3 regions of the Lentzea sp. genome follow, and region 3 is predicted to be linked to each of the others. Evidence: riboswitches for the same ligand, from Rfam matches in the RefSeq annotation. Region 3 holds a riboswitch; each other region holds the start of a gene.
What was found. A riboswitch is a leader RNA that binds a small molecule or an ion and turns the genes downstream of it on or off. The one in region 3 is predicted to bind glycine.
Positions count from the first base shown of each region.

Region 1: linked by a shared signal. The riboswitch ahead of gcvP (aminomethyl-transferring glycine dehydrogenase) and the one ahead of gcvT (glycine cleavage system aminomethyltransferase GcvT) in region 3 are both predicted to bind glycine.
Region 2: linked by a shared signal. The riboswitch ahead of gcvH (glycine cleavage system protein GcvH) and the one ahead of gcvT (glycine cleavage system aminomethyltransferase GcvT) in region 3 are both predicted to bind glycine.

Region 1 is NZ_DASVFL010000372.1:36,262-43,924, reverse strand. It holds gene VF330_RS39425 (ANTAR domain-containing protein) at 1-308, opposite strand, end outside; gene VF330_RS39420 (hypothetical protein) at 562-765, shown strand; gene VF330_RS39415 (CDP-alcohol phosphatidyltransferase family protein) at 872-1,453, shown strand; gene gcvH (glycine cleavage system protein GcvH) at 1,496-1,879, shown strand; gene garA (glycogen accumulation regulator GarA) at 1,993-2,451, shown strand; gene VF330_RS39400 (MerR family transcriptional regulator) at 2,455-3,042, shown strand; gene VF330_RS39395 (bifunctional nuclease family protein) at 3,166-3,639, shown strand; gene VF330_RS39390 (MerR family transcriptional regulator) at 3,973-4,539, shown strand; gene VF330_RS39385 (Clp protease N-terminal domain-containing protein) at 4,653-5,603, shown strand; glycine riboswitch at 5,660-5,755, shown strand; gene gcvP (aminomethyl-transferring glycine dehydrogenase) at 5,909-7,663, shown strand, end outside.
Region 2 is NZ_DASVFL010000331.1:6,770-14,432, reverse strand. It holds gene VF330_RS35075 (MFS transporter) at 1-1,416, shown strand, start outside; gene VF330_RS35070 (TetR/AcrR family transcriptional regulator) at 1,426-2,106, shown strand; gene ald (alanine dehydrogenase) at 2,162-3,274, opposite strand; glycine riboswitch at 3,500-3,592, shown strand; gene gcvH (glycine cleavage system protein GcvH) at 3,658-4,041, shown strand; gene VF330_RS35055 (L-serine ammonia-lyase) at 4,085-5,449, shown strand; gene VF330_RS35050 (helix-turn-helix domain-containing protein) at 5,463-5,816, opposite strand; gene VF330_RS35045 (VTT domain-containing protein) at 5,899-6,549, opposite strand; gene VF330_RS35040 (hypothetical protein) at 6,621-7,025, shown strand; gene VF330_RS35035 (ABC1 kinase family protein) at 7,047-7,663, opposite strand, start outside.
Region 3 is NZ_DASVFL010000106.1:47,269-54,931, reverse strand. It holds gene VF330_RS13470 (acetyl-CoA C-acetyltransferase) at 1-179, opposite strand, end outside; gene VF330_RS13465 (GNAT family N-acetyltransferase) at 236-670, opposite strand; gene VF330_RS13460 (acyl-CoA dehydrogenase family protein) at 777-1,913, shown strand; gene VF330_RS13455 (CaiB/BaiF CoA-transferase family protein) at 1,910-3,046, shown strand; gene VF330_RS13450 (hypothetical protein) at 3,382-3,561, shown strand; gene VF330_RS13445 (helix-turn-helix transcriptional regulator) at 3,726-4,220, shown strand; gene VF330_RS13440 (hypothetical protein) at 4,392-4,775, shown strand; gene VF330_RS13435 (DUF3817 domain-containing protein) at 4,790-5,092, shown strand; glycine riboswitch at 5,138-5,243, shown strand; glycine riboswitch at 5,245-5,332, shown strand; gene gcvT (glycine cleavage system aminomethyltransferase GcvT) at 5,432-6,526, shown strand; gene glyA (serine hydroxymethyltransferase) at 6,540-7,663, shown strand, end outside.

The DNA of each region.
Region 1 (7,663 bases), on a different contig from region 3:
CGGGGAGCGTGCGCCAGGTAGACGGTGAGGACGACGGGGCCGCTGTCGCCCCAGCTGCCCGGCACCGCCAGGACTTCCTTGCCGCCGACGCGCCCCGACACCTGCCGTTCGTCGCGGGAGGCCTCGACGAGCGGCCCGTCGCCGCTGTCCAGCTGGGCTTGGTCCAGCTCGGCGGCGACCCCGACGGCCTGCACGAGGACGCCCTCCGGCCACGTGCTCAGGCCCACCCCCTCACAGCCGGGCAGCTGTGAGCACAGGTGGTCCAGCAGCCGGGACAGGAGCTCTGGTCCGAATTTCACCTGGTTCACGCGACGAGGTTAAGCCCGGCCGATCCCGAGTGGACGCCGTGCGGTCGTCGTCGCACGACGAACGGTTGCACAGGCAATCACACGATCTTCTCCCGCGCTTCGGGCCCGAACAGCTCGGCGCGCCGATTGGTCCAGTTAACGCTAAGGACCCAAACAGGACACGTGTTCTGAACCACAGTCGGCCAGAATTCGTTCACAGGGATAACGCCGGAGCCCCGGTTCACGACATCCCTGGTGTCACGGAAGGACCGAGATGACCACCGTCATGGAACCCCAGCCACTGCAGACCGCGCAGCTGCCCACCACGCCGTGCAGCGTCGTGTGGAGCAGGGGTCACGCCTACGTGCTCGAGGGTTTCCGCGCCCGCTGGGTGGGGCGCGACGACCGCGGCCGCCCGCACGCCATCACCGGCGCCGAGATGCAGCGCCGCGGCTGGACGTTCACCCGCACAGCCTGATCCACCCGAAAGACGAACGCCTCCGCGCCGCCCCCGCGACCAGACGCACCGCGTGCCGTGACGCCATCCGGCAGCCCGTGCGCAGTCACTCGTTTAGAGTGCGGGTGTGCGTGATCCGGCTGATCGCCTGCTGACGATTCCGAACCTGCTCAGCGTGCTGCGGCTGGCCGGTGTTCCGCTCTTCCTGTACCTGCTGCTCGGACCCCGCGCGGACGGCTGGGCGCTGCTCGTCCTCGTCTTCGCGGGGCTGTCCGACTGGCTGGACGGCAAGCTCGCCCGGTGGCTCGACCAGATGAGCAACCTCGGCGCGCTGCTCGACCCCGCCGCCGACCGGCTCTACGTGTTCTGCACGCTGCTGGCGTTCGTGATCAGGGACATCGTCCCGCTCTGGGTCGCCCTCGTGCTGGTCGGCCGCGAGGTCGTCGTCGGCCTGTGCCTGCTGGTCCTGCGGCAGCGGGGCTGGGGCACGTTCGAGGTCACCTACCTGGGCAAGGCCGCGACCTTCAACCTGCTCTACGCGTTCCCCCTGCTGCTGCTCGCGCAGGGCGACTCCGGCTGGGCTCAGGTCGCCCTGCCGTTCGCCTACGCGTTCACGGCCTGGGGCGGAGCGCTCTACCTGTGGTCGGCGCTGCTGTACGTCTACCAGTTCTTCCTGGCCCTGCGGGTCACACCTCGCACGGTCGCGTGAAAAGATCACCCCATACAGGTTGAGCACGAGGAGCGCAGTCAGTTGATTCCCGAGGAGCTTCGTTACACCGAGGAGCACGAGTGGGTCGCCAGCACAGGCGAGAACACCGTGCGCGTCGGCATCACCGACTACGCCCAGGAACAGCTCGGTGACGTCGTCTTCGTCCAACTGCCCGAGGTGGGCCACACCGTCTCCGCGGGCGACACGTTCGGGGAGGTCGAGTCCACCAAGAGCGTTTCCGACCTCTACTCCCCGCTCGACGGCGAGGTCGTCGCCATCAACGACGCGTTGGTGCAGGCACCGGACTCGGTGAACACCGACCCCTACGGCGAGGGCTGGATGGTCGAGCTCCGCGTGAGCGACTCCGACGCGCTGGAGGGCCTGCTGGACGCCGACGGGTACAAGGCGTTGGTGGAGAAGGAGTGACGTCGATCTTTCGCCGGATCTTCGGCCGGAAGGGGAGCCGCGCTGAGGGTGGCGACTCGGACGCGATAAGTTTTACCGGAAGTGACGGATCCAGCAGCAGGAGGAGAGCTCAGGTGAGCACGAACGACGGCCCAGGCGTTCCGCCGGAGCAGTCCCCGGAGCGGACCTCCGTCTTCCGGGCGGACTTCCTCCAGGAGATGGAGGGCGGCGCCGAGGCACCCGCCCAGGAGCCGGCCGTTGCCGGTGTTGACGCCCTTCCCGCCGGTTCCGCGCTGCTCGTGGTGAAGCGCGGCCCGAACGCCGGATCCCGGTTCCTGCTGGACCGCGACACGACGAGCGCAGGGCGCCACCCCGACAGCGACATCTTCCTGGACGACGTGACGGTCTCGCGCCGGCACGCCGAGTTCCGCCGGGAGAGCGGCGAGTTCGTCGTCATCGACGTCGGCAGCCTCAACGGCACCTACGTCAACCGCGAGCCGGTCGACCAGGCCGTCCTCGCGAACGGCGACGAGGTCCAGATCGGCAAGTTCCGCCTCGTCTTCCTGACGGGTCCTGGCTCCGCGGGAGCCTGACGCGTGACGGCCGGGCGGCCACAGCGCGGGGTGCTGAGCATCGGGGCGGTGCTCGAACGGCTTCGCCCCGAGTTCCCCGACGTGACCATCTCCAAGATCCGCTTCCTGGAAGCGGAGGGGCTGGTCCGCCCGGCACGCACCGCCTCCGGCTACCGCCAGTTCAGCCCGGCGGACGTCGAGAGGCTGCGGTTCGTGCTGTCCGCGCAGCGCGACAGGTACCTGCCGCTCAAGGTCATCCGCGACCAGCTCGACTCCGCCCCGGTGGACTCGGGCTCCGTGTCGCGCGCGGACCTGCTGGCGAGGACCGGGATGAGCGCCGACCAGCTGACGCAGCTGGAACGCGACGGTCTGCTGCGCCCCGGCCCCGGTGGCCGGTTCACCACCGACGACATCACCGCGCTCCGCACGATCCGGACGATGACCGGGCTCGGCGTCGAGCGCGAGCACCTGCGCGCGGTCCGCGCTGCAGCGGACCACGAGGTCGTCGCGCTGAAGTCGTTCTCGGATCCCGAGACGGTCCGGGAATTGGCTGACCTCTTCACCTCGTTGCACGCGTTGTTGGTGAGAGCGGGTCTGCGTCAATCGTCTTGATCACGTTCAACCCGCAACGATTGAGCACACGGCCCGCTTGGCGGGTAGCGTCGAACGCATACGCCGGGGGATGCTCGGAGTGAGCCGGGTACTCCCCAACGAGTCAGAGGGAGGCGAGACCCGATGAGTGAGATGCGCGTCGTGGGCGTCCGGGTGGAGCTGCCCCAGAACCAGCCGATCCTCCTGCTCCGGGAAACCGAGGGTGAGCGGTACCTGCCGATCTGGATCGGCAGCGTCGAGGCCACGGCCATCGCACTCGAGCAGCAGGGCGTCCGGCCGGCCAGGCCGCTGACGCACGACCTCCTCAAGGACGTCATCGGAGCGCTGGGCCGCAACCTCGAGCAGGTGCGGATCACCGATCTCCAGGAGGGCACGTTCTTCGCCGAGCTCGTGTTCGACGGCGACGTGCGGGTGTCCGCACGGCCCTCGGACTCCGTGGCGCTGGCGCTGCGCGTGGGAGTGCCGATCCACGCCGAGGAGTCGGTGCTCGCCGAGGCGGGCCTGATCATCCCGGACGAGCAGGAGGACGAGGTGGAGAAGTTCCGCGAGTTCCTCGACTCGGTTTCGCCCGAGGACTTCAGGGGAGCGGACACGTAGGAGCACGGCCGGGCGCAGGCATCCGGGTTGTGGTGCCTGTCGCTCTTCGTCTCGCTCGACGCCGTCGTCCTCCGTCGGCGTGTCGCCCCATCGGGCTACTTTCCGCACAATCGGACGGCTAAACGATCACTAAACGTCACCTGAACGTCCTACTTCGGGTGACGCCGTGACTCTCTACTTGAGGTTGAGGGTCGATCCTCCCCGCGCGTCGCGTTGACCTGCCCTCGGAGCGGTCCTACCGTCGAACTCGAGTGGACGTCGCCGGTTCGCGAGAGCTGACGCGGCGGCTTGACGGCCATCGAGTTTCGTGGCCGTTCTCGAGGGGAGGCAGGCGTGGTCGAGGAAGCGCCCTTGAGGGCCGGATCCGGGCAGCAGGGCGAGCTGTTCCCGGACTCCTCGCTGCCGGACGAGCTAGTCGGGTACCGGGGTCCCGCCGCGTGTCAGGTCGCGGGCATCACCTACCGGCAGCTCGACTACTGGGCCAGGACCGGGCTCGTCGCCCCGACGGTGCGGATGGCGCACGGCTCGGGCAGCCAGCGGCTGTACTCGTTCAAGGACATCCTGGTCCTGAAAGTCGTGAAGCGGCTGCTGGACACCGGGGTCTCGCTGCAGAACATCAGGGTCGCCGTCGACCACCTGCGCCGCCGCGGCGTCCAGGACCTGGCGAAGATCACGCTCTTCTCCGACGGCACGACCGTCTACGAGTGCACGTCGCCGGAAGAGGTCGTCGACCTGCTGCAGGGCGGCCAGGGCGTGTTCGGCATCGCGGTGAGCGGTGCGATGCGCGAGATCAGCGGGACCATCCACGAGTTCCCGGCCGAGCGCGCGGACGGCGTCGAGATCGCGCCGCTGACCGAGGACGAGCTGACCCGCCGCCGTCGCGAACGCGCGACGGGCTGACCTTCCCCGGACCGGTTGCCCGCTGACCGGCCCGATCTCCGTGGCCGACCGGCCGTCCCGGGTGGCCGGTCGGCAGAGGCGCACCACCCCCGCCGCTGCCTAGCGTTGCCGGCATGACCCCCACTCCTTCCCCGCAGGTCGTGAAAGTGCTGGCCGCGGCCGTGCAGCGGGCGTTCCGGCTGGAGTTCGGCTTCGTCGGCACCGAGAACCTGCTGATCGCGCTCACCGACACGATCGGTCCCGGCCGCAAGCTGGACGTCCGGTCGCTGCGGGCGCAGGCGATGGCACGGGGGACCGGGCACTGGGCCGGTGGCGACGGCGGTCCCGCCGAGTCGGGACCGGATGTCACGGCGTTGCTGCGCGCCGCCCACCACCACGCACGCGTCGAGACCGAGTTGCCCGCCAGCAGCGCGCTGGACGCCTGTCTCCGCGCGGCGCTCGGCCGGGCCGGCGACGGCGTGCTGACCACGACCCACCTGTCGCTCGCGTTGCTGGCGCTGGACTTCGGCCGCGTCGCGGACCTGCTGGTCGTGCGGCGCGTCGACGTCGAGGCGGTGGCCGCGGCCGTGCGGAAGGCGGCGGAGCCGGAGGAGGCGCCCGCGGTGTGGCTGCTGCGCAAGGCGGGCGCGCTGGAGGGCGAGTCCGGCGGCGGGTACGTGCGCTGGCTGACGAAGCTCGTCGTGCGCGGCCAGGGACTGGGCGGGCCGGTGCTCACCGCGGTGCGCACCGAGGCCGAACGGCTCGCCGTCGCCGGGAAGCGGCCCGTCTCGTCCCGCGACCTGGTGGCCGCCGTGCTGACGCTCGACCACCAGCTGACCGCCGCGGGCCGCAGGCTCCGGCCGGAACTGGAGTCGGGTGGCGCGCGGGCCCTGCGCGAGGCGGGCGTGGACGAGAAGGCACTGCCCGCCGGCGGGTCCGTGGACCGCGCGGTGGAGCGGGCGAAGCTCGTCGCGGCACGGCGCGGGGACGACGTCGTGGGCACCCGGCACCTGCTCGTGGCGCTGCGCGACGACCCGGAGGACCCGGTCGCGGAGGCCCTGAGCGGTCTCGGCGCTGAGACGTAGGTCGCGTCCGTGGGGACTGGCGGGGCTGCCTGCGGGTATCCTTCACGGGTAGTCGCTGAACTCAGGCGGGAGAGTCCGGGTCTCGAACCCGGCGCCGAAGGAGCAAGTCCCTCCCCGGGAACCTCTCAGGCACCCAGGACCGCCCGAGCGAGACGCCTCTGGAAAGTGGACCCCCGCACCGGGGTCCCGCCGACGGTGAAAGCCCGTTCTCGCGACGGGTGAACCTCTCAGGCGCCCTTGAAGGGTACGGACAGAGCGGGGAGGGCACCAGGACACGTGTGCCCTCAGGCCCCCGGAGGCGTTTGATGACGCAGGACCGCATCCCGCTCGCCGCTCTCGAGCACGGCACCCCGTTCGCCGACCGCCACGTCGGTCCGCGCCCCGCCGAGCTCGCGCGCATCCTCGACGTCATCGGTGTCGGGTCGCTGGAGGAGCTGGCGCAGCACGCGGTTCCCCCGTCGATCCACGAGCGCGACCTCGTGCTGGACCTGCCCGCCCCGGCCACCGAGACCGAGGCGCTGGCGGAGCTGCGCGCCCTCGCGGCGCAGAACCGGCCGATGACGCAGATGATCGGTCTGGGCTACTACGACACCGTGACGCCGGGCGTGATCCTGCGCAACGTCCTCGAGTCGCCCGCCTGGTACACCGCCTACACGCCGTACCAGCCGGAGATCTCGCAGGGCCGCCTCGAGGCGCTGCTGAACTTCCAGACGATGGTCGGCGACCTGACGGGCCTACCGGTCGCGAACGCGTCCATGCTGGACGAGTCGACCGCCGCCGCCGAGGCCATGACGCTGGTGCGCCGCGCCGGCAAGTCCAAGTCGGACAAGTTCGTCATCGACGCCGACACGCTGCCGCAGACGCTCGCCGTCATCGAGACGCGCGCCGAGCCGCTCGGCATCGAGATCGTCGTCGCCGACCTGTCGCAGGGCATCGAGGGCCTGGGCCTCGGCGGTGACTTCTTCGGCGTGCTGCTGTCCTACCCCGGCGCGTCCGGTGTGGTGCGCGACCAGAAGGCGCTCATCGAGGAGATCCACGCCGCCGGTGCGCAGGCCGTGGTCGTCGCCGACCTGCTGGCGCTGACGCTGCTGCGCGCGCCGGGCGAGATCGGCGCGGACGTCGTCGTCGGCACCACGCAGCGCTTCGGCGTCCCGATCGGCTTCGGCGGCCCGCACGCCGGCTACATGGCCGTCCGGTCCGGTCTGGAGCGCCAGCTGCCCGGCCGTCTCGTCGGCGTCTCCGTCGACTCGGACGGCTCGCTGGCCTACCGCCTCGCGCTCCAGACGCGCGAGCAGCACATCCGCCGCGAGAAGGCCACGTCGAACATCTGCACCGCGCAGGTGCTGCTGGCCGTGATCGCGTCCATGTACGCCGTCTACCACGGCCCCGAGGGTCTGCGCGCCATCGCGACCCGCGTGCACCGCATGGCCACCGTGCTCGCCACGGGTCTGTGCGAGGCGAACCTGGACGTCGTGCACGGCGAGTTCTTCGACACCGTCGAGGTCCGCGTTCCCGGCGAGGCCGCCGCGGTCGTCGAGAAGGCCCGCGCGGCCGGCATCAACCTCCGCAAGGTCGACGACGACGTCGTGGCGATCGCCTGCGACGAGAAGACCACCCGCGCGCACCTCGTCGCCGTCTGGGAGGCCTTCGGCGTCACCGGTGCCGACGTGGACGCGATCGACGCGGACACCGCCGACGGCATCCCGGCCGACCTGCGCCGCACCTCCGATTACCTGACCCACCCGGTCTTCCACGCGCACCGCTCCGAGACGGCGCTGCTGCGCTACCTGCGCGCGCTGTCCGACAAGGACGTCGCGCTCGACCGCAGCATGATCCCGCTCGGCTCCTGCACGATGAAGCTGAACGCCACCGCGGAGATGGAGCCCGTGACGTGGCCGGAGTTCTCCGGCCTGCACCCGTTCGCGCCCGTCGAGGACGCCGCCGGTCTGCTGAGGATCGTGTCGGACCTGGAGGCCTGGCTCGCCGAGGTCACCGGCTACGACGCCGTGTCGCTGCAGCCCAACGCCGGCTCGCAGGGTGAGTTCGCCGGTCTGCTGGCG
Region 2 (7,663 bases), on a different contig from region 3:
CCGCACCCGCAGCGCTGGGCCGTGCTCGGCGTGCTGTGCCTGTCCGTGATGGTCGTGGTGCTGGACAACACCGTGCTGAACGTGGCGATCCCGTCGATCTCCACCGGTCTGCAGGCCGGCACCGCGGACATCCAGTGGATGATCAACGCCTACTCGCTCGCGCTGGCGGGCCTGCTGCTCACGACCGGTTCACTGAGCGACCGGTTCGGCCGCAAGAAGGCGCTGCTGGCCGGGTTGCTGCTGTTCGGCGCCGGCAGTGCGGTGGCGGCCTACGCGGGGTCGTCCGAGGCGTTGATCGCGGCCCGCGGCTTCATGGGCATCGGCGCCGCCGTGCTGATGCCGGGCACGCTGGCCGTGCTCATGCAGTTGTTCGACGACAAGGAACGTCCCAAGGCGATCGGTGTCTGGGCCGCCGTCACGAGCCTCGGGTTCGCGGCGGGACCGGTGATCGGCGGCGCGCTGATCAAGCACTTCTGGTGGGGCTCGGTGTTCCTGGTCAACGTGCCGGTGGCGGTGCTCGCGATCGCGGCCGTCGCGTTCCTGGTGCCGGAGTCCAGGGACCCGACCGTCCGCAAGCCGGACGTGATCGGCTCGATCCTGTCGATCATCGGCATGGTCGCGCTGGTGTACGCGGTGATCTCGGTGCCGGAGCACGGGTTCGGCTCGCCGGAGTTCGGCGTGCCCGTGGCCGTCGGGCTGGTGGCCATGACGGGATTCGCGTTGTGGGAACGGCACACCACCGACCCGATGCTCGACCTCGGGTTCTTCGCCGACCGCCGCTTCACCGGCGCGGTGGCGTCCGGTGTGCTGGCGGCGTTCGGCATGGCGGGCTCGCTCTTCCTGCTGACGCAACACCTCCAGGGCGTGCTCGGCTACAGCCCGCTGGAGGCCGGTGTCCGGGTGGCGCCGATGGCGATCGCGCTGCTCGTCACCAGCAACACGCTGGGACAGCTGGTGATCCGGCTGGGCGCCGGCCGGGCGATGCTGCTCGGCATGACGGTCGTCGCGGGCGGCGTGGCGCTGCTGTCGGTCGGCACGACCTACCCGCCGACGCTGGCCGGACTGGTCCTCATCGGCGTCGGAGTCGGTGTGTCCCAACCGGTCGCGGTCAACGCCCTGATGGGGTCGATCCCGCCGGAACGCGCCGGCATCGCGTCCGGGCTGTCGGGCACGCTGACGGAGCTCGGGTCGTCGTTCGGCATCGCCGTGCTGGGCGCGCTGCTGTCGGCGCGGTTCGCGGCCTCGCTGCCGGACGGCGTTCCCGGCCGGTCCCTGAGCGAGGCCCTGCACAGCGGCGCTGACGTCACCGTCGTGCGCGAGGCGTTCTCGAACGGCATGAGCGTCAGCCTGGTGATCGGTGCCGTCGCGGTGTTCCTGGGAGGTGTGGTGGCCAGCGTTCTGCTCAGGCGTGCCTAGGATCGTGACGTGGAGAGCGTGTGGTTCAGCAAGCCCAGGCCCAGCGGCGGCGGGCCCCTCGGCCTGAGCCGGGAGGTCGTCGTCCGCAAGGCGATGGAGATGCTGGACGAACACGGTCTGCAGAAGCTGTCCATGCGCAAGCTCGCCGCGGAACTGGGCGCGGCACCGATGTCGCTCTACTGGCACGTCCCGACGAAGGACGCGTTGATCGAGCTGTGCCTCGACGAGGTGTACGGCGAGTTCCCGCTGCCCAGCCCCGATGACGACTGGGAGACCGCGGTGCGCGGGATGATGCACGCGATGCGTCAGATCGCGCACCGCCACCCCTGGTGGGTCAAGAACATCGGGGAGTTCAACAGCATCGGCCCCAAGGCGGTGGCGATGTCCGACGCGATGTTCGGGCCCATGCTGAGGGCCGGTCTGTCGCTGGCCGCGGCGGCGCAGTCGATCTCGACGGTGTCGAGCTTCACCACCGGCTACGTGGTCGCCGAGGTCAACTTCATCGGTCGCGGCGGCATGGACTCGCCGCCGCCCGACCTGCGCAAGATCGCCGACATGTACCGGGAGAAGCACCCCAACTACGTCAGGATGCTCGACGAGCAGGAGATCTGGTCGCTGGAGGGCCAGTTCGAGTTCGGGCTGGACTGCGTGATCGACGGCATCAAGGCGCGCGTCAAAGCCCTGAGATAGGCGAAACCCCCGCAGCGATTCACGCGTGCGGGGGCCTCATTCATTCAGATGGTCTTCAGATGACGGACTCCAGCGGCGTGTGCGCGAGGCCGGTCGCCTCGGCCACCGGGCCGTTCGTCAGCTTGCCCGCGTGGACGTTGAGGCCCAGGGCGAGCGAACGGTCGTCCTTCAGCGCCTTCTCCCAGCCCTTGTCGGCCAGCGCGACGGCGTAGGGCAGCGTCACGTTGGTCAGCGCGTAGGTCGAGGTGCGCGGGACGGCGCCCGGCATGTTCGCGACGCAGTAGAACACCGAGTTGTGGACCTCGTAGGTCGGCTCGGCGTGCGTGGTGGCGCGGGAGTCCTCGAAGCAGCCGCCCTGGTCGATCGCGATGTCGACGAGCACCGAGCCCGGCTTCATCTGGGCGACCAGCGTGTTCGAGACGAGCTTCGGGGCCGCGGCGCCCGGCACCAGCACGGCGCCGATGACCAGGTCGGCCTCGCGGACGGCCTGCTCGACGGAGAACGCGTTGGACGCGAGCGTGCGCAGGCGGCCCTGGAACTGCGCGTCGATCTGGCGCAGGCGGTCGACGTTGGTGTCGAGGATCTCCACGTCCGCGCCCATGCCGGCGGCGATGGTGGCGGCGTTGACGCCCGCCACGCCGCCGCCGATGACGACCACGCGGGCCGGGGCGACACCGGGGACGCCGCCGGGCAGCACGCCGCGGCCGCCGGAGGGCTTCATCAGCGCGAACGCGCCGACCTGCGGGGCGAGCCTGCCCGCGACCTCGGACATCGGGGCGAGCAGCGGCAGCGCGCGGTTCGGCAGCTGCACGGTCTCGTAGGCGACGGCCGTGGTGCCGGACGCGAGCAGCGCCTCGGTCAGCGGCTTGTCGGCGGCGAGGTGGAGGTAGGTGAAGAGGGTCTGTCCGGCACGCAGGCGCGGGTACTCCTCGGCGATCGGCTCCTTGACCTTGAGGACCAGGTCGCCCTCCGCCCACACGTCGTCGGCGGTCGCGAGGACCTTGGCGCCCGCGGCGAGGTACTCCTCGTCCGTGATCGCGGAGCCCAGGCCGGCGCCCTGCTCGACGAACACGTCGTGGCCGCGGCTGGTCAGCTCGTGTGCACCGGCAGGGGTGAGAGCGACGCGGTACTCGTGGTTCTTGATCTCGCGAGGAACTGCGATCCGCACGATGACTCCTCCGTTCGGTGGCCGACATCTCACAATGTGGGGCAGTGGGAAGGTCATGTCACTGTGCTGATCGCACTATCAGCCACCTGTGTGGTTGTTCATCTAGGACAGAGCGACTCGGTTTGCGCTCGCGTGTGACTCGACCCGTTCGCGTTGACACCCGGCGGGGGCCGCACATAGCGTTCGCCCCCGAGAACTGAAGACCGGCCGCGGCGCGTCAGCGCCAGAACCCGAGTGGGAGAGACCTCGACGACGGAGTCGGGGCGCCGAAGGGGCAAGCTCCCGCACACTCTCAGGCAGCAAGACCACTCGGAGTAGGCAACTCTGCACGGCGGAGGGGGCGCAAGTGTGTCCTTGACCCGTCATCAGCCAGAGGAGTCGCCGTGCAGTTCCCCGAGAACCTGCTCTACACCACCGAGCACGAGTGGGTCGACTGGACGCCGGGCACCCAGGACCCGCTGACCTGCGGAATCACCGAGTACGCGGCGGACGCCCTCGGCGACATCGTCTTCGTCCAGCTGCCCGAGGTCGGCGCGAAGGTCGTCACGAACGCCGTGTGCGGTGAGCTCGAGTCCACCAAGTCCGTCAGCGACCTGTTCTCGCCCGTCACCGGTGAGGTGATCGAGGTCAACGGCGCCGTCGTCGACGACCCGGCGATCGTCAACAACGACCCGTACGGCGAGGGCTGGCTGTTCAAGGTCCGCGTCGAGTCGGCGGAGAACCTGCTCACGGCGGCCAAGTACGCCGAGCTCATCAAGTCCGACTGACATGTCCCGGACTGACCGCTCCACCACCACGAAGGACTGATCAGTGGCGATCAGCGTTTTCGACCTGTTCTCCGTCGGCATCGGGCCGTCCAGCTCCCACACCGTCGGCCCGATGCGCGCGGCGGCGATGTTCGTCGACAAGCTCGGCGAGCGCCTGTCCGAAGTGGACGGCGTGCACGTCGAGCTGTTCGGCTCGCTCGGCGCGACCGGCCACGGGCACGGCAGCCCCAAGGCCGTGTTCCTCGGCCTGGAGGGCAACCTCCCCGAGGAGGTCGACCCGGCGGCCGCAGCCGGCCGCGTCGAGGAGATCGTCGCGAGTGGACGGTTGCGGCTCGGCGGCTCGCACGAGATCTCGTTCCGGCACGACCGGGACCTGGTCATGCACCGCCGCAAGTCGCTTCCGCTGCACCCCAACGGGATGAGCTTCGAGGCGTTCAGCGGCGGGGTGTCCGTCGAGCACGCCGTCTACTACTCGATCGGCGGCGGGTTCGTCGTCGACGAGAACGCCTCGGGCACCGACCGGATCAAGCCGGACACCACGCCGTTGCCGCACCCGTTCCTGACCGGCGACGAGCTGCTCGCGCGCTGCCGCGAGACGGGCCTGTCGATCAGCGAGATCATGATGGCCAACGAGCTGTCGTGGCGGACCGAGGCCGAGGTGCGGTCGGGGCTGCTGCACATCTGGCACGTCATGCAGGAGTGCGTGGAACGCGGCTGCACCGAGCACGGCGTGCTGCCCGGCGGCCTGAAGGTCCGCCGCCGTGCCGCCGAGATGCGCAAACGGCTGGAGGGCGAGCACTTCGTCACCGACCCGCTGCGCGTCATGGACTGGGTCACGCTCTTCGCGCTGGCGGTCAACGAGGAGAACGCGGCGGGCGGCCGGGTCGTCACCGCGCCGACCAACGGCGCGGCCGGCATCGTCCCGGCGGTCCTGCACTACTACACGAGGTTCGTGCCGGGGGCCAACGACGACGGCGTGGTCCGGTTCCTGCTGACCGCGGGCGCGATCGGCGTGCTGTTCAAGGAGAACGCGTCGATCTCCGGCGCCGAGGTCGGGTGCCAGGGCGAGGTCGGCTCCGCCTGCTCGATGGCGGCCGGCGGCCTCGCCGAGGTCCTGGGCGGCACCCCGGAGCAGGTCGAGAACGCGGCCGAGATCGCCATGGAGCACAACCTGGGCCTGACCTGCGACCCGATCGGCGGCCTGGTGCAGATCCCGTGCATCGAACGCAACGCCGTCGCGTCGATCAAGGCCATCACGGCGGTGCGGATGGCGTTGCGCGGCGACGGCTCGCACTTCGTGTCGCTCGACAAGGTCATCAAGACCATGCGCGACACCGGCAAGGACATGTCGGTGAAGTACAAGGAGACGGCCCGCGGCGGGCTCGCCGTGAACGTCATCGAGTGCTGAGCCGCACCGGGGCTCAGCGGGCGTCGTAGGCCTTCTGCGCTTCCAGCACCTCGGGCATCCGCGCCTGCAACAACTGGATCAACGACAGCAGCCTCTCCGCCGTCTCGCGCCCGAGCGGCGTGAGGCTGTAGTCGACGCGCGGCGGGTTGGTGGGCTGGGCCTCCCGGTGCACCAGACCGTCGCGTTCGAGGGCCTGCAGGGTCTGCGACAGCATCTTCTCGCTGATCCCGTCGACGCGGCGGCGCAGCTCGTTGAAGCGCAGCGAGCCGTCCAGGAGCGCGCCCACCGTCAGGCCGCCCCACCTGCCGGTGACGTGCTCCAGCAAGGGACGTGACGGGCACGCCTTCGCGAACACGTTGAAGTCCATCCCGGCATCATAGCTGGTCACAGCGCTAACTGATAGTAAGTGTGAGGGTTCTCCGCGTCGGGGAACCCTCACGCGGCGGACTTCACGGGGCCGTCTTCACCAGTCGTCGCAGCAGGTAGAACAGCCCCACGGTGAGCAGGAACCCGACGGCGCTGATCATCACGATCTGTTCGACGGTGTCGGCCTGCGACCCGGCGAACACGTAGGCGGCGCAGATCGGGATGGTGCCGATCAGCGTGAAGAACATGAACTTGCGGAACGACACCCGCGACACCCCCGCGGACACCGACACCGTCTCCGCCATCATCGGGATCCCGCGGGCCACCCCGAAGAACCACGGCCCGAACTGGCGGCCCCACCGCCGCATCTCGGTCAGCTCCTCGATGGTCACCACCCTGCGGACGAGGACGGGGCCCGCGAACCTCCCCAGGGCGTACCCTGCGGCAGAGGAACCCAGGGACCCGACGATCGCGAGTGCCAGCCCGAAGGGCAGGCCGAGTGCCGTTCCCGCCAGCACGATCAGCGGGGTCGACGGCACGGGCAGCAGCACGTCCACGACGAGCAGGGCGAAGATCGCCGCCGCCGCCCACAGGGGGTCGATGCCTCGCACCCACGCCACGACTCCGGCGAAGTCGATGAGGTCGAACGCCTCGAACACGATCCAGCTCAGCAGCACGAAGCCGAGCACGACGGCCGGTATCCACTTCCACCGAACGCCCGTCTCATAACTCATCGGGTGATGGTCGTACACGTCGATGCGCCGGACAATCCGCCAGTGGCGCAGGTTCCGCGAAGGAGACACACATGGGTGACGACCTCGTGCCGTTCCTCGGCCACTGGGTGCTCGATCCGGCGCGTTCCGCGTACACCGGCGGCACCCCTCCCCGCAGCGGTCACTACGACCTCCGCCTCGACGGGGACCGCCTGGTCGTGAGCATCGAGGGCGTGCTCGGCTCCGGCGACCCGATCCGCACCGGGTACACGCTCGACCTCTGGCAGGACACGCCGATGAGCGTCGGCGCGGTCGACCGCGTGCGGACCGTCGTGGAGCCGCGGATGTTCTGCACGATCGCCTACGCGGGCGCGCAAGCGGTTGCGCGGGCGTGGCGGATCCTCGGCAACCTCAACGAGATGACGATCGTCCAGTCCGCACCCGACCACTTCGGCGTCTGGCGCGACGACGTGTCGGTCTACCGCCGGCAGTTTTGAGCAGGCGCAGTTCTAGGCGTCTCACGCACGGGGCCGGAACACGGCGACGACGACGCGCAGGCCCAGCAGGACGCTGATGATCAGCAGGTTGTAACCGAAGACCTGGTAGAGGCCCACGTCGGCGGCGACCTGTGGCCCGCCGGCCGACCCGAGCAGCAGCACCGCCATCACGCCCGCGGTCGCGCCCAGCACCGTCAGCATCACCTGGTGCAGGAGTCCGGTGACGTACGACCTGTCCCGCTCGTCCGCGAACAGCCGCACCGACATGCTCAGCCGGCCCTGCTCGACCGCGCCGGTGATCCGGTCGATCCGCCGCGGCAGCCTGCGCAGCATCGGCAGGACGGCCTGGAGCTCCTCGGTCATCGTCCGCTGGACGGACTCGGGCGTGAGCCGCTCGGAGATCTGCTCGGCCGCGAACGCCCGCGACTCCACGACGATGTTGAAGCCCGGCGACAGCACGCCCAGGGTGCCCTCCAGCGTCGCCAGCGTCCGGAACACCGCGGCGATCTCCGGCGGGACGCTCAGCCCGAACCGCGACACCAGCGCGAACAGGTCACCGAACATCTCGACGTCGGGCCGCATGCCCGCGCCCAGGTGCCGTGCCATGAACTGGCCGAGCGCGCGCTCCAGCCGTTGCT
Region 3 (7,663 bases):
AGCGGTGACACGACGCCGAACACGACGTCGTCCACCGCGGAGGTGTCGAGGGAGTTGCGTTCGGACAGCGCGCGCAGCACCCCGGCGGCCAGCTCGACGGGCCGCACGCTGTGCAGCGACCCGCGCTTGCCCTTGCCGCGCGGCGTGCGCACCGCGTCGAAGATCAAGGCTTCGCTCATGCCACCCACGCTAAGCCCGGCCTCCCGGCCTGGCCATGACCGTGGAGGGTGACCGATTAGCTCAGCCGGCACTCCATGTACTCGGGGTCTTCCGCCTGCACGAACCCGAGCCGCTTGTAAAGCCGGCGCGCGGGCAGGTTGTCCACCCAGACCCGCAGCGTGACGATCTTCCAGCCCTCCCCGGCCGCCCACTCCAGCACGGCCCTGACCAGCGCTTCCCCGATGCCGCGACCGCGGTGCGAGTCGCGCACCCACATCGAGTAGAGGTAGAGGCCCTCGGGTTTGGCGGTGGCCGCGACCAGCGCCACGGGCTCCCGGTCGAGCGCGACGACCTTCAGGCCCTCGGCGGCCCGGTCACGCCACTCGGCCTCGCCGTACTCCCGCTCGACCGCCAGCGTCGACCCGAACTCCTCGGGGTCGCTGGACAGCGCCTCCAGGCGGATGTCGCGCCACAGCCGCCACTCGTCCGGCTCGACCTGATGGATCTCCATACCGGTGAGTCTGGCCGACGGGGTGGCGATTTCGCTCAGTTTTTCGGGCGACGGCGACGCGCGCCGGTCATGGCGTGGATCACCGGCCGGTGGTTTCGTGGACCGCATGGCAGAGCGTCGATCGCGGTGGATGGACAGCGACCTGGACCAGTTGCGCCAGCTCGCGCGCACGTTCTTCGAGAAGGAGGTCACGCCGAACGTCGAACGCTTCGCCGAGCAGAAGCAGGTCGACCGGGAGCTGTGGACCAAGGCGGGCGAGCTCGGGCTGCTGTGCCTGAGCATCCCCGAGGAGTACGGCGGCGGTGGCGGCACGTTCGCGCACGAGGCCGTGCTGCTGGAGGAACAGGCGCGCGCCGGCGACAGCTCGTGGGGCAACAGCGTCCACAGCGGCATCGTCGCCCACTACGTCAACTCCTACGGCACCGAGGAGCAGAAGCGGCGCTGGCTGCCCAAGCTCGCGTCCGGCGAGTACGTCGGCGCCATCGCGATGACCGAACCCGGCGCGGGCTCCGACCTCCAGGGAATCCGCACGAAGGCGGTCCGCGAGGGAGACGAGTACGTCATCAACGGCTCGAAGACCTTCATCACCAACGGCGTGCACGCGGACCTCGTCATCGTGGTCGCCAAGACCGACCCGTCCCAGGGCGCCATGGGCATCTCGCTGCTCGTGGTGGAGAAGGACATCCGGCGCGGCCGCGTGCTCGACAAGGTCGGCATGAAGGGCCAGGACACCGCCGAGCTGTTCTTCGACGACGTGCGCGTGCCGGCGGCGAACCTCCTCGGCGAGCAGGAGGGCCAGGGGTTCGTCCAGCTCATGCAGCAGCTGCCGCAGGAACGCCTGATCATCGGTGTCTGCTCGATCGCGGGCATCGAGGCCGCCGTCGACCTGACGCTGAGGTACGTCAAGGAGCGCCAGGCGTTCGGCAAGGAGCTCATCAAGTTCCAGAACACCCGCTTCAAGATCGCCGAGTGCGCCACCGAGGCGGCCGTGACCAGGGCCTTCATCGACGAGTGCGTCGAGAAGCACCTGCGTGGCGAGCTGGACGTGCCGACCGCGGCGATGGCGAAGTGGTGGGCCACCGACCGGCTGACCAGGGTCGTCGACGAGTGCGTGCAGCTGTTCGGCGGCTACGGCTACATGACCGAGTACCCGATCGCGCGTGCCTGGTCCGACGCCCGCGTGCAGCGGATCTACGGGGGCACGAACGAGATCATGAAGGAAATCATCGCGAGGTCCCTGTGACTTCTTCCGGGAGCGGTCCTCTCGCAGGTCTGAAGGTCGTCGAGCTCGCGGGCCTCGCGCCCGCGCCGTTCGCCTGCATGGTGCTCGCCGACCTCGGCGCCGACGTGGTCCAGGTGCACAAGCCGGGGAGCCGCTCGACGGTCTCCGGCGACTTCCTGGGCCGCAACCGGCGCTCGATCGCGGTCGACACCCGCAGGCCCGAGGGCTCGGAGCTGGTCCTGCGGCTGGTCGAACGCTCGGACGTGCTGGTGGAGGGCTTCCGGCCGGGTGTCACCGAACGGCTGGGCATCGGCCCGGCGCAGTGCCTGGCCCGCAATCCGCGCCTCGTCTACGGGCGCATGACCGGGTGGGGCCAGGACGGGCCGCTGGCCGACCGGGCCGGGCACGACATCAACTACATCGCCGTCGCGGGCGCGCTGGAGCCGCTCGGACGGGCCGGCGGACCGCCGTCGTTCCCGATCAACCTGCTCGGCGACTTCGGCGGGGGAGGGCTGCTGCTGGCCCTCGGCGTGCTCGCGGCGCTGTATGAACGGGAACGCTCCGGACGTGGTCAGGTCGTGGACGCGGCCATGGTCGACGGCGCCGCGCTGCTGACGACGTTCCTGCACGGGATGAAGTCCGCGGGCATGTGGTCCGGCGGGCGCGGCGAGAACATGCTCGACGGCGGCGTGCCGTTCTACGACGTCTACGAGGCCGCGGACGGCCGGTTCGTGGCCGTGGGCGCGCTGGAGGAGAAGTTCTACGCCGACCTCGTGCGCGTGCTGGGCCTGGAGGACGCGCCCTCGCGCAACGACCCGGCGCAATGGCCCGAGCTGCGGGAACGCATCGCGGCGGCGGTGAAGACCAAGACGCGGGACGAGTGGGCGGACCTCGCGCGGGACACGGACGCCTGCCTGGCGCCGGTGCTGGCCCCGGACGAGGCGGCGCGGCACCCGCACAACGCGGCGCGCGACACGTTCGTGGACGTCTCCGGCGCGGTGCACCCGGCGCCGGCCCCCCGGTTCGACCGCACGCCCACCGCGGTTCCGACCCCTCCGGTCGAGACCGGGGCGAACACCGGGGAAGTGCTCGCGGACATGGGTGTGGCGGAGGACGAAATTATGGAACTGCGTCGGTCCGGAGTAATTGGATGAATGGTCGGTGGCGCATTTATTGCGCCACGACGGCGTGACTGAGCGTGATGCCGGAGGTTCGGCATCCGGGTGAGGCCCGGTGCACCAGTCTTCGTCCAAGCTGTGGGATGCGAGGGAGTCCGTGTTCACCTCGTGCCCAGGACATCGGCGCTGCGCAGAGACCTCTTTAGCCGCCATTCGGGTGACATCGGGCGCAGTGCAGGCGTGTGCCGCTGGTGGAACCTCGCCCCGGTTGGGCGTGGTCGTTGTTCATCGCACGGGTGAATGAGGGAGCATATCGGGTGACACGGCGGTCCGCCGCCTCAGCTGTGAGCGACATGGACGGAGAGGTACCTGTGAACCTCAAGAAGGTGCTAGTGCTGGCGGGCGTCGCGCTGGTGCTGTTCCTCCTGATCACCCAGCCCGAGCAGTCCGCCTCGGCGGTCCAGCAGGTCCTCGGCTGGCTGCGGCAGGGCGCGGAGTCGATCATCACGTTCATCAGGAGCCTGTTCGGCGCGGCGACCCCGATCCGCTAGTGACGCACGGTCACGTACGACCGTTCGCGTTGAGCCGGACGGGTGGAATGCGGCCAATCACGCACTGGTAACGGGTGTTCTGAGGATTCAGGGTCTGGTGATTGTCAGACCTACCGAATACCTTCCGCTGCAATGGCCGATCCCCGACCGACGAGGAGGCATGGATGGTCGAGGACTCCGGGGTCCACGAGCTCTTGAAGCAGTGGGCGGCTGAACGGTCTGATGACGCAGAGATGCAGGAGGTGAACCGGATCAAGAACGCGTGGCTCGCTGAGGCTCCCCCCTCGGCGCCAGGCATCCCCGTGCAGCGGGGTGCCGCACGGAGCGGGTCGCGTGGCTTGGTCAAGGTCGACTCGGCGGATCCGGCCTACGTGGCCGCGATGCGCAAGCGGGCGCCGGAGGCACCCGAGGCGTTGCTCGCCGCCGCAGCGAGCTACTGGCAGCTCGTCGGTGACGTCAGCGAGGCCGAGCAGTGGTGGGACGCGGGCATCAGCCCGTTGGACCAGCGCGCGCTCGACTACCGCGCTGCCGGCCTGACTCCTGCCGACCTCGGGAGGCGCCTGGGACCGATGACGGTTCTCCAGCACCTTCGTCGTGGCTCCGCCGCGGCCTGGTGCGTCGCACGTCTGCAGAGGCAGCGCCGGGACGGCGTGGCGTAGGAAGGAACGGGGGCTCCACGATCGGGGCCCCATGTTCGCGGAACGCGCTCACCGAGATCGTTCCGCGTGTTTTTGAGGGGGCCAAGCCCCCACGCCCCAGCCGGGGGCGAGCCCCCGGACCCCCACAGGGTGGCCTCCATCAGGAGGCCTCACCCAAGTAGTGTGGAGGTCGTGCGCGGCCTCCTTACTCCCCAACGCTTGTTGATCGCGTTCGCCTGTCTGGCGGCGCTGGTCCTGTGTTGCGGGCTCGCGTACTGGCAGTGGCAGCGCTTCGAGTCCGCCAGCGGCACGTTCCAGAACCTCGGGTACGTGCTCCAGTGGCCGCTCTTCGGCCTCTTCCCCCTCTTCATGGTGTGGCGGTTCCGCCGCCTGGCGCGCCAGAACCGTGACGGGGCTCTCTCCGCACCGGAGCCGGTTGCACCCGCTCCCCGGCCGGTGACTACCGTTGACGCCGTCAAACCCGCGCCTGTCGAGCACTTCGACGACGACGAAGACGCGGAGCTCGCGGCCTACAACCGCATGCTCGCGGACCTCAACGCGCGGGACGGTCGTTGAGCGAAGGCGGGCAGATGAAGGGTGCGTTGACCCGGTTCCGGGTCATGGCTTACGTGGTCGGTGTCTTCCTGCTGCTCCTGGTCGTGGCGATGGTGCTCAAGTACGCCGCGGACATGGGCGGGGCGATGAAGGTCGTGGGCCCGATCCACGGCTTCCTCTACGCCATCTACCTGGTGCTTTCCGTCGACCTCGCGCTGAAGCTGCGCTGGTCCATCAAGGGCACCGCACTCGTGCTGCTCGCCGGGACGATCCCGTTCCTGTCGTTCTGGGCGGAGCGCAAAGTGGTCGAGAAGACCGCGCAGGGCGTGCCGTTGTGACGTTTGGCCTGCTAGCGTCTGGGGCTGACAACTGAACACGGCCGTCGATGTCGCGCGGGAGAGTCCCCCTGTCCCCGATCTGCCGGACAGCGGGCACCGAAGGAGCAACTCCTCCCCGGAATCTCTCAGGTACCCCTACCGCACGACGAAGGCAACTCTGGAAAGCAGGCCCATCGGCCTCGCCCACGGTGCAAGTCGCGTTCCGCGCGGCGAAGCTCTCAGGCTCATGACAGAGGGGGAGGCTCTCTCAGACGAGGAGTCTCCGATGGACCGTGTCATTCTTCTGCTGCCTCAGCCGGCCACGTCCGGCTCTTCGGCGCACCCTGGAGGAGCGTTCTGATGTCCCGCCTCACGCCTCTGAACGCCGAGCACGAGCAGCTCGGCGCGATGTTCACCGACTTCGCGGGCTGGCGGATGCCGCTGCGCTACTCGAGCGAGCTCGCGGAGCACCACGCGGTGCGCACGTCCGCGGGCCTGTTCGACCTCACGCACATGGGTGAGATCGTCCTGACCGGACCGCAGGCCGGCGAGGCGCTCGACTTCGCGCTGGTCGGCCACATCTCCGCGCTCGCCGTCGGCAAGGCGCGCTACACGATGATCACGCAGGCCGACGGCGGCGTGGTCGACGACCTCATCGTCTACCGCCTGGGCGACGAGGAGTTCATGGTCGTCGCGAACGCCTCCAACGCCGCGGTGGTCGCGGACGCCCTGGTCGAGCGCGCGGCCGGGTTCGACACCGTCGTGACGGACTCCTCGACGGACTACGCGCTGATCGCGATCCAGGGCCCGAAGTCCGTCGAGATCCTGTCGGGCCTGACCGACACCGACCTGTCGACGGTCAAGTACTACGCCTCGTACCCGTCGACCGTCGCGGGCGTCCCCGCCCTGCTGGCCCGCACCGGCTACACCGGTGAAGAGGGCTTCGAGCTCTTCGTGGCGCCCGCCGACGCGTCCGCCGTGTGGGCGGCGCTGCTGTCCGCGGGCGAGGCGCACGAGCTCAAGCCGTGCGGGCTCGGCTGCCGCGACACGTTGCGCCTCGAGGCCGGGATGCCGTTGTACGGCAACGAGCTGACGACGTCGCTGACGCCCTACCACGCCGGCCTGGGCCGGGTCGTGAAGCTCGACAAGCCGGGCGACTTCGTGGGCCGCGACGCGTTGGCGAAGGTCTCGGAGTCCGGTGTGGACTCGGTCCTGGTCGGCCTGAAGACCCCCGAGCGCCGCGCGCCGCGCCACGGCTACGCGGTGCTCAACGGTGACGAGGTCGTGGGCGAGGTGACGTCGGGCGCGTTGTCCCCGACCCTCGGCTACTCCGTCGCCATGGCCTACGTGTCCCGCGCGAGCTCCGAGCCGGGCACCCCTCTGCTGGTGGACGTCCGCGGCAAGAAGCAGCCGGTCGAGGTCGTCGCACTTCCGTTCTACAAGCGCGCCAAGTAGGGAGATCTTCCAGATGTCCGAGCAGTTCAACGCCTCCCTCGCGGAGTACGACCCCGAGGTCGCCGAGGCCGTTGCCGCCGAGCTGGCGCGCCAGCAGGGCACCCTCGAGATGATCGCCTCCGAGAACTTCACGCCCGTCTCGGTCCTGCAGGCCCAGGGTTCGGTGCTGACCAACAAGTACGCCGAGGGCTACCCCGGCCGCCGCTACTACGGCGGCTGCGAGCACGTGGACGTCGTCGAACGCCTGGCCATCGAGCGCATCAAGGCGCTCTTCGGCGCCGGCTTCGCCAACGTCCAGCCGCACTCGGGCGCGCAGGCCAACGCGGCCGCGATGTTCGCCCTGCTGCAGCCCGGCGACACGATCCTCGGGCTCGACCTGGCGCACGGCGGCCACCTGACCCACGGCATGCGGATCAACTTCTCCGGCAAGCTGTACAACGTCGTGCCGTACCACGTCGCCGACTCCGACGGCCTGGTCGACATGGCCGAGGTCGAGCGCCTGGCCACCGAGCACCGCCCGAAGCTGATCGTCGCCGGCTGGTCGGCCTACCCGCGCCAGCTGGACTTCGCCGAGTTCCGCCGCATCGCGGACTCGGTCGACGCCTACCTGATGGTGGACATGGCGCACTTCGCCGGCCTCGTCGCCGCCGGACTGCACCCGTCGCCCGTGCCGCACGCGCACGTCACCACGACCACGACGCACAAGACCCTCGGCGGGCCTCGTGGCGGCGTGATCCTGTCCAACGACGCGGACATCGCCAAGAAGATCAACTCGGCGGTGTTCCCCGGGCAGCAGGGCGGGCCGCTGGAGCACGTGATCGCGGCCAAGGCCGTGGCGTTCAAGCACGCGGCCTCGCCCGAGTTCGCTGATCGGCAGCGGCGGACGTTGGAGGGGGCCCGGATCCTGGCCGACCGGTTGTCTCAGGGTGACGTTGCTGCTGCCGGGGTCAAGGTTCTGACTGGCGGCACGGATGTGCACCTGGTGCTGGTCGACCTGGTCTCGTCCGAGTTGGACGGGAAGCAGGCTGAGGACGTGCTGCACCAGATCGGGATCACGGTGAACCGGAATGCGGTTCCCAATGACCCTCGGCCGCCCATGGTGACGTCCGGGTTGCGGATCGGTACGCCGGCGTTGGC